Regions from separate parts of the Lysinibacillus pakistanensis genome, predicted to be linked through region 2. Evidence: riboswitches for the same ligand, from Rfam matches in the RefSeq annotation. Region 2 holds a riboswitch; the other holds the start of a gene.
What was found. A riboswitch is a leader RNA that binds a small molecule or an ion and turns the genes downstream of it on or off. The one in region 2 is predicted to bind S-adenosylmethionine.
Positions count from the first base shown of each region.

Region 1: another riboswitch for S-adenosylmethionine. It lies ahead of QNH24_RS23175 (bifunctional homocysteine S-methyltransferase/methylenetetrahydrofolate reductase); the one in region 2 lies ahead of QNH24_RS21000 (methionine ABC transporter ATP-binding protein).

Region 1 is NZ_CP126101.1:4,652,183-4,657,063, forward strand. It holds gene metH (methionine synthase) at 1-1,019, opposite strand, end outside; gene QNH24_RS23175 (bifunctional homocysteine S-methyltransferase/methylenetetrahydrofolate reductase) at 1,012-2,859, opposite strand; SAM riboswitch class I at 2,947-3,046, opposite strand; gene QNH24_RS23180 (protoporphyrinogen oxidase) at 3,172-4,560, opposite strand; gene QNH24_RS23185 (globin-coupled sensor protein) at 4,857-4,881, opposite strand, start outside.
Region 2 is NZ_CP126101.1:4,198,325-4,203,205, forward strand. It holds gene QNH24_RS21000 (methionine ABC transporter ATP-binding protein) at 1-988, opposite strand, end outside; SAM riboswitch class I at 1,072-1,175, opposite strand; gene QNH24_RS21005 (thioredoxin family protein) at 1,232-1,543, opposite strand; gene QNH24_RS21010 (toprim domain-containing protein) at 1,559-1,900, opposite strand; gene gcvH (glycine cleavage system protein GcvH) at 2,063-2,443, opposite strand; gene QNH24_RS21020 (arsenate reductase family protein) at 2,525-2,881, opposite strand; gene QNH24_RS21025 (acyl-CoA dehydrogenase FadE) at 3,171-4,881, opposite strand, start outside.

The DNA.
Region 1 (4,881 bases), 450 kb from region 2:
CCAATAAATAATGGACGCATAGAATCGTCGTACACTAATGGCTCGATACCCGACACTACATGACCATGAGTTTTCTCAGGTAATTGGCGTGGCTTTTCGTCCTTTAGTACCTCACGAATAGCAGCGATATGGGCCGGTGTTGTTCCACAGCAGCCTCCCACTATATTCAGCCAGCCCTTTTCTGCAAAGCCTTTTAGCTTTTGTGACAGTGACTCTGGTGATTCATGGTAGCATCCTTCCTCGTCAGGTAAGCCTGCATTCGGGTAACAGCTTATATATCCCGTAGAAAGCTCTGCTAATGAACGAATATGGTCCGTCATAAATTCTGGCCCTGTCGCACAGTTCAGACCTACAGATAGTGGTTTAATATGCTCGATAGAAATGTAGAATGCATCTATGGATTGTCCTGCAAGTGTCGTTCCCATTGGTTCAATTGTTCCCGATATCATCACAGGAAGCACTTTGCCAGTCACTTCAAATGCGCGAGATACTCCTAAAGTGCCCGCCTTCACATTGAGCATATCCTGGCTGGTTTCAAGCAACAATACATCCGCTCCAGCTTCAATTAATGCCTTTGCCTGTACATAAAAGTTTTCTTCTAGCTCATCAAAGGTAATTCCACCTGTCACTGATAAGGTCTTTGTAGTAGGTCCCATCGCTCCTGCTACAAAACGTGGCCAATCAGAGGTAGTAAAATCATCCACTGCCTTACGTGCTATTTCTACAGCACGCTTATTGATTTCCTCTGCTTTTGCTCCCAGATCATATTCATTTAATACAAGTGGAGTACCTCCAAATGTATTTGTGCAAATAATATCTGCCCCTGCTTCCAAATATTTTCTATGAACCTTTTCAAGCACATCAGGTCTAGTTAGTACAAGATTTTCATTACAGCCATCATATTCCTCGCCACCGAAATCTTCAGCTGATAAGTTTTCGTTTTGTAGCATTGTTCCCATTGCGCCATCAAGAATTAAAATTCGTTTCTCAAGTTGCTCTTCAATCAAATGCTTAGCCATTTATACTTACCCCTTTTTTCTGTTCATCCAATTGCTCTATAAATTTCATTAGTTCTAGTGTCATATCATAGCGTAGGAATGGTGTAATGAGGTAAATACCATTGAAATATTCTGCGGCTACCTCTACTAATTCCTTAGCAATTGCAATTCCTTCTAGTGTCGCGTGCTCCTTATCCTCACCACAAGCCTTCATCCGTGCTAATGCGTTTTCAGATAATTTAATGCCGGGAACTTCATGATGTAAGAACTCCGCACTTTTATAGCTCGTAACTGGCATAATTCCTATATAAATTGGTGCTTCTAAATGCTTTGTCGCCTCATAAATTTCTACAATTTTTTCCTTTGTATAGACAGGCTGTGAAATAAAATAATCTGCCCCATGTTCAATTTTCTTTTCTAATCGAGATACAGCTCGGTCTAATACACGTACATTCGGATTAAACGCTGCGGCTACAGAGAAATTTGCCTTTTGACGTAGTGGCTTCCCTGAAAAAGATACACCTTCATTTAACTGTTTGATTAATTGAATAAGCTCCATTGATGATACGTCATAAACACTCGTTGCCCCTGGGAAATCCCCAACCTTTGTTGGATCTCCAGTAACCGCTAAAATATCATGAATGCCTAGTGCATTTAAACCCATTAAATGAGATTGCAGCCCAATTAAATTACGATCTCGGCATGTAATATGTGTTAACGGGCGTACCCCATGTGTTTCTTTCAATAATGCGCCCATTGCCACATTACTTATTCTTGGCGATGCTAGGGAATTATCCGCCATCATGACCACATCTGCGCCTGCCTCATATAATTTTTTAGCACCTTTAATAAAACCATCGATTTCTAAATGTCTTGGTGTATCCAACTCTACTATAACCGAACGTTGACGTTTTACTTTTATATGCAATGGCTCGAATCTTGAAGGTTCTGCCTCACGTACAATCTCTACTTTCTCAGGCTTCGCTAATTTTTCTTCTACTGGAGATAATTCCTCTAAGTATTTTTTCGCTGCAGCAATATGCTTTGGTGTCGTACCACAGCACCCACCTATTAAACGAACGCCTTGATCTCGAAGTGCTACAGCAGCGCGACCAAAATAGTCTGTCTCTGACTCATAAACAACACGCCCGTCTTCTAAATCTAGAAGAGATGCATTTGGATAGGTAGACATAAATGCCTTTTCAGGAAGTTCTACACCCTCAAATGCCTGAATCGAATGGTATGGACCTAAACGACAGTTAACACCTACAATATCAGCACCCAGTGCCTCGAGCTCATGTAGGGCACTATTTAAACTCTTACCATTTTGCAGCACTCCCGGTTCATGCATTGAAACTTGCGCAATGATTGGCAACTTTGTTTTAGCTCGAAGCATTTTTAATGTTGCTGTTAATTCTTCAAAATCATAATAGGTTTCAAGTAAAAGGCCGTCTGGATTCCCTGCCAGTAACACAGTTGCTTGCTCTTCAACAGTCGCTAAAATTTCTTCTAAGGTTGCATCGCTTTTCCGAATGCCTCGAATCCCCCCAATAGTCCCTAAAACAAATTGACCTCCATCTGCAGCTGCTCGCTTGGCAATCGTCATAGCTGCTTCATTAAACTGCTGAACACGCGACTCTAATCCGTAACGTGCTAATTTTATAGCATTCGCTCCATAAGTATTTGTTTGAATAATATCGGCTCCAGCTGCTATATACTCTCTATGAATCTTTTCAATTAATTCTGGTCTTTGAACATTCATTTCCTCATGACAGTACTCCAAGCCATAGCCGTATAATACCGTACCAATTGCACCATCTGCTGTAAGAACATGCGTTTTTAACTTTTCAAGCAACCCCATAAAACTAGCCCCTCTTTCTATTTTTCTATAATATAAAAAGCCTTCTTTAACACAAAGAAGGCTTTTACGTTTCGTAATTGTTGTTCCTTCTCATCTTCGACCATAGGGTCTTCTGGATTTAGCACCTGACAAAAAGTTGGTTGCTGAAGCGTCATTGGGCCAGTCCCTCAGCTTCTCTTGATAAGAATTTAGTATGAATTTTTTAAATAATTAAAAGAATCATAACGTTAACAAACGTTTGAGTCAAGACTATTTCACGTAACAAAGGATATTTCAAACGAAAAATATAATTTTTTGTCTTATATTCTGCAATTAAGATAATTTTTCAGCAATATTATCCCCTATTTTTTTACCGTTTTGAATACAAGCACCTATACCTACACCAAAGTAAGAGCAGCCCGCAATGGATAAATTCGGATAGTTTGTTTCGAGCTCTTGTAATAAGCCCTGTAATGCCTCACGATGTGCTAAATCATATTTCGGCATTTGATCAATCCATCTACTTACATTCACGACACTTGGTTTTTCTTTAATCCCCAAGCTTTTTCTTACATCCTCTAAGGCAACAACAGATAATTCTTCATCTGTCATCCTACGTAACTTCTCATATGCGGGGTTGATGCTTTTATAGAAGAGTCGAACAAGTAATTGCTCATTTGCTGAAGTATGCTTCCACTTACGGCTTGTCCATGTCGCTGCATTACAGATTACATCAGAATTATGAGACACAATAAAGCCTGTTCCATCAGCTGGTAATCTACTATCGGGTACATCGAATCCTAAATAAATTGTAATAGCGGAGGCAGTATTGAATTGGTCAAAATAACGGTTCAATGTTTCATCCTTTAATAGGTACTGTACAGTTTCATTAGGTAATGCTAAAACTACATGATCTGCTTCAATGATCGTATCATTTGCTAAAGTAACTTGGTAGTGGTTTTCCTGCTTGTTGACACTAGTAGTGGTAATTCCCTTTAAAATTTCTACATCAGTTAATGTTTCTTCAAGACGATCAATTAAAGACGATAAACCATTTTTAAATGAAATAAATTTTTTATTAGCAGCTTTTACAAATTGTTCTCGATTTGCGTCAAAACCTTTAATAATACTACCGTACTCATTTTTATAATCAATTAAATAAGGTAATGTGGAGGCAATCGATAGTTGATGTAAATCTCCTGAATACACACCTGCTAATACTGGCGCTATTTGGTTTTGAACAAGCTCCTCCCCTAAATAGTACGTTAAAAATTCTCCAATTGAGCTGTCTTTTGTAAAGCCTACATTTGGCATTGTCAAATCCTTTAATGCTTCTTTTTTACCTTCTTCGGATACAAGTGTGCTTTCTTCCAGAGAGTGAAGGCTCATCGGAATACCGAATGTTGAATCTGCCGGAATCGCATGGAGCTCATTATTTGTGTATATATAAGAAATCCCCGTTTCGTTGTATACCAAATCTTGCTTAAAATTAACCTCTTCAACCAGCTCCATAACACCTTGATGACGGGCTACTATTGAATCTGCCCCTGTCTCCATAATGAATCCCTGTTCGTATTCAGAGTGCAACTTACCACCTAAATATGTATTTTTTTCAACAAGCACAAGCCTTACATTTAATTTTTTTTCCTTTACTTGGCGCTGTAAATAATGCATCGTACATAAACCCGTAATTCCTCCACCTAATACAACCACTGTTTCCATATTAACCGCCCCTAATTTTTGTTGTCTTCCTTTAGTATAAACCCTTTTTATTGAAAATTACGCTCAACCCTTTACAAATTTAGCAAAAATGGAGCTATCCCGTGGTGAGGATAGCTCCATTACTATGACTAAATATGTATCTTTTCATGATGAAACAAAAAATACCCTTGACTTAAAATTCCGGCAATATATTAGTTAATATTTACTGAAAAACCATTAAACACCATATATCAATGGTTGTTATAGTGTTTATAGGCTGTAGATTTCGGTTACCACAATAATATCTTTACTCTGAATTAATTTAAGTGTTGGGCAACATTT
Region 2 (4,881 bases):
TATTTAAGTAACCTAATGCATCAGCCACATTTGACTCGGTTCCATCTATTTGCACAATAAGTGTACCGTAAGCACCATTTTTTGTTTGAGAGATATTACCGTGCACAATACTAACTTCTACATCAAAGTGCTTGACGAGGTGTGAAATTACGGGCTGCTCTGTTTTTTCTCCTACAAAAATTAGCTTAACAAGTTGTCCAGTTGGATAATTTGCTTTTATTTGTGCAACCGTCTCCTGCGTTTCCTTCGTATCTGTAATTTGTGACACAAATTTTTTCGTAATAGCAGCTTGAGGTGCCTGGAATACTTGTAATACCTCACCACGTTCTACTATTTCGCCAGCCTCCATTACTGCTACACGATGGCAGATTTTACGGATAACGTGCATTTCATGTGTGATTAACACAATAGTTAATCCTAATCGCTCGTTAATATCTACAAGTAAATCCAGGATTGCATCGGTAGTCTCTGGGTCAAGTGCTGAGGTTGCCTCATCACATAATAAAACCTCTGGATTATTAGCAAGTGCTCGAGCAATGCCGACACGCTGCTTTTGACCGCCTGATAGCTGTGATGGATACGCCTGATCACGTCCATCTAAACCAACAAGAGTAATCAATTCCTTCACACGTGCATCACGCTGAGCCTTTGAAACACCTGCGATTTCTAGTGGAAAAGCGATATTTTCAGCAACGGTTCTAGACCATAGTAGATTAAAGTGCTGGAAAATCATACTTACCTTTTGTCTTGCATCTCTAAGCTTTTGCCCCTTAATAGATGAAAACTCTTGATTGTTAACCATCACCGTACCAGATGTTGGCTTTTCTAAACCGTTCAATAAACGAATCATTGTACTTTTACCAGCACCACTATAGCCGATAATGCCAAATATTTCACCTTTATTTATGGAAAGGTTTACGTCTTTGACTGCTGTTAATTCGCCATTTGCGGTTTTGTAATTCTTCGTAATATTTTGAAGCTGGATCATAGCGAATACTCCTTTTCTCATATAGAAAACCCCTTCACTCACAGACAAGTAGAAGGGGTCACGTATTTATACGCTCAACCGTTCTCTCATCTTTCAAAGATAAATCTTTGGGTGATTTGGCACCTTTTCACTTTGTGATGGTTGCCGGGCTTCATAGGGCACTTCCCTCCGCCACTCTTCATAAGAGTTCGATATATTCAATGTTTTAGTAATATATTTGTTACTTTACCATGCTAGCAAACTTCAGTCAATTGATTTTTTTAACAATTCGTATAAAAACGGTACGGATTGAAAAGCATAGACTTTTTCTGTCACTTTTCCGCCATCACAGACGAGTAAACATGGTACACTTTCGATTTCGTAATCTAAGGCAATTTCTTCAACAAAATTTAAATTTGCTTTGCCGATTTGAAGCTTTGGCAGTAATTGCTCAACGATCATCATCATTTTTGATGCAACTGCACATGTACCACACATAGGTGTATATAAATAAAAGGCAGCTTTTTTCCCCGACTGGACAGCCGCGATCCACTGCTCTTTTGACCATTCTTCCATTTTTTTCACGCAACCTTACAAAATATATTGATTATGGATTGAGAAATGTGCTCGCAACAATATCATTGCTAATACCTTTCTCGGAGTTGTCTCAACTTCTTTATACGTTGGCATTGTACGTAAATGCTCTGCCTCTGGATAATGTCTGTCCATTAATGCCCGTAGCTTATCCCCTGATGGATCTGCATCAAAAAATGTATAAAGCTCACAGCCCTCATATGGATCAAGCAGCACTTCTAATTGATGCACACCAATTGTACCATTCGTACAAAGTATTGTGACATCTTCACTTAAAATAGGTTCAATTTGAAGCTTATCCGAACGGCCTTCAACAATTAAGCATTTTCCCTCGAACATCACGCCACCCCCATTAGACATATCCCTTTTCCTTATAGTCATTATATCAATTAAGCATTAACGATGGTAATGTTAGACACCCATTGCAAGCGACTATCTCCCCAGCCATGAAGATAATAAAAAACGTCGGTGAATGCCGACGTTTTTCTATTAGGGCTTGTCTTATTCAGCGACCATTTCTTCGTATTGCTCTGCTGTCATAAGCTTTTCAACTTCTGATGCATCAGCAGGCTCAACAACGATCATCCAAGCTTTTTCATATGGTGATTCATTAACGAATTCTGGGCTATCTTCTAAATCTGCATTTACTTCAACTACAGTACCTGAGATTGGCGCATATAATTCAGAAACAGTTTTTACTGATTCTACGCTACCGAATGGATCATCTGTTTTGATCTCATCGCCAACTTGTGGAAGCTCAACGAAAACGATATCTCCTAATTCAGATTGTGCGAAGTGTGTAATACCGATACGTACTTTTCCATCTTCTACTTTTACCCATTCATGTTCTTCAGAGTATCGTAAGTCTTTAGGTGTGCTCATGCAAAAAACCCCTCCATAAATATGTAATATATTCACTTTCAGTGTGCCATACTTCTCCTATAAAAACAAGGATAATTACGGCTATTTCCAAGCTTGCTCAAAATCAGATTCTTTAAACCCTAACGTTACTTTTTTTCCATCAGTAACGATTGGACGTTTGATTAACATTCCATCAGAAGCAAGTAGCTCAAGCTGCTCCTCCTCGCTCATATCGGCAAGTTTATCCTTCAAACCAAGCTCTCGATACTTCATGCCAGACGTATTAAAAAACTTTTTAAGAGGTAGTCCACTTGCTTGCCATAACTTTGTTAATTCGTCCTTTGAAGGTGGCTGTTCTACAATGTGTACCTCTTCATACACTATATCATTATCGTTTAACCATTTTTGAGCTTTCTTACAAGTTGTGCATTTTGGATATTGGATAAATTGAATCGTCATTGAAAGGCTCCTCTACTTTCTTTTTGAGGACACTGATTTTCTGTGTCTTCCTTATTTTCTGTAGTATACCATCATAACCATACAAACCAAAATGAAACAATTTTCAGTTGCTCTCACACCAATCCCCAGGCTTCTACTACAGTCTATCCATTTCTTTCTTAATTCTATCCGTCACTTTCTTAATTCTATCCTTCACTTAACTGTTTCTATCAGTTGCTTTTGCAAATCTATCCTTCTCACCCACAAACAGCCTAGCTATCTATTACAGATAGCTAGGCTGTTTGATTTATTACACTACATATTTTTCTGCGTCAATCAACTTAACTGATGCTTCACGTTTCTTCGCAATTAAGTTGTAAGGATTATTACGTGTTAGCTTACGTAGTGCAGATAACGTCATGCGCGCTGCATCTCCGTCAGCTGAAGCAAGAATTGTATCTTTTGCCTCTTTTTCAATTTCTGCAAATGCTTCTTGACAAAAGATTTGAGTGTACAATAATTTTTGATGAGCTTTTTCAGCACCATCACGAGCAATCGCTTTTTCTGTACGTAAGACAGCTGATTCCATAGCGAATAATTGGTTTGCGATATTCGCAATATTTACCAATACCTCTTGCTCCTGATCAAGCTTCGGACCAAAGCGTTGTGCTGCTAATCCCGCTGCTAATACTGCGATTTTCTTTGCATTTTTCACAAGGTATTTTTCTTGTGCTAGTGGCTCTGTGCCTATATCTTCAGGCATTAGCATAAGCAGCTCCTGCTGTAAATTTTGGGCTACTTGTAATAGTGGAAGCTCACCCTTTATTGCCTTCTTCATAAATGTACCTGGCACAATCATGCGGTTAATTTCATTTGTTCCTTCAAAAATTCGATTAATACGAGAATCGCGATAAATTCGCTCTACCTCGTATTCAGCCATAAAGCCGTAGCCACCATGTAATTGCACCGCTTCATCTGCAATATAATCTAATGTTTCTGAACCAAACACTTTGGCAATTGAGCATTCAATCGCATATTCAGCAATAGCACCGGCAATTACCGTTCCTTGCTTTTGCTCCTCAGGGTTTAACTGACTTAAGCGATCCTCAAATAAGCCTACAGTACGGTAGTTTAATGACTCAGACGCATATAATTGAGAAGCCATTGTTGATAATTTTTCTTTTGTTAAATTGAAATCAGACAGCTTTGTTTTAAATTGCTGACGTTGGTTTGTATATTGAATCGCTAGCTCTAATGCACGCTTAGATCCACCAATTGTACCAACGCCTAGCTTATAACGACCAATATTTAAAATATTAAAGGCAATCACATGCCCACGGCCAATTTCACCTAATAAATTTTCTACAGGCACTTCTGCATCCTCTAACACTAATGTACGAGTGGATGAAGATTTAATCCCCATCTTCTTCTCTTCAGGTCCCACTGACACGCCATTGAATGCACGTTCTACGATAAATGCAGAGAATTTATCGCCATCGATTTTAGCGTACACGACAAATACATCAGCAAAGCCGGCGTTTGTAATCCATTGCTTTTCACCATTTAGAATATAATGCGTACCTGCATCATTTAATTTTGCAGTTGTTTTTGCCCCTAATGCGTCTGAACCAGAACCTGGCTCTGTTAATGCATAGGCAGCAATTAATTCACCTGATGCTAGCTTTGGTAGGTATTTTTGCTTTTGCTCTTCATTACCAAACAGTACAATTGGTAATGAACCAATACCGACATGTGCACCATGAGTAATTGAGAATCCACCCGCTACGGACATTTTTTCTGCGATTAAGGCAGAAGATACTTTGTCTAAGCCTAAGCCCTCATATTCTTCAGGTACATCTGCACCTAGTAAACCTAGCTCACCAGCACTCTTTAGTAGACGAACTGAATGCTCAAATTCATGATGCTCTAAGTTTTCAACAACTGGTAGCACTTCATTTGTTACATATTCTTCTGTTGTTTTTGCAATCATTTTATGCTCATCTGAGAAATCTTCAGGTGTA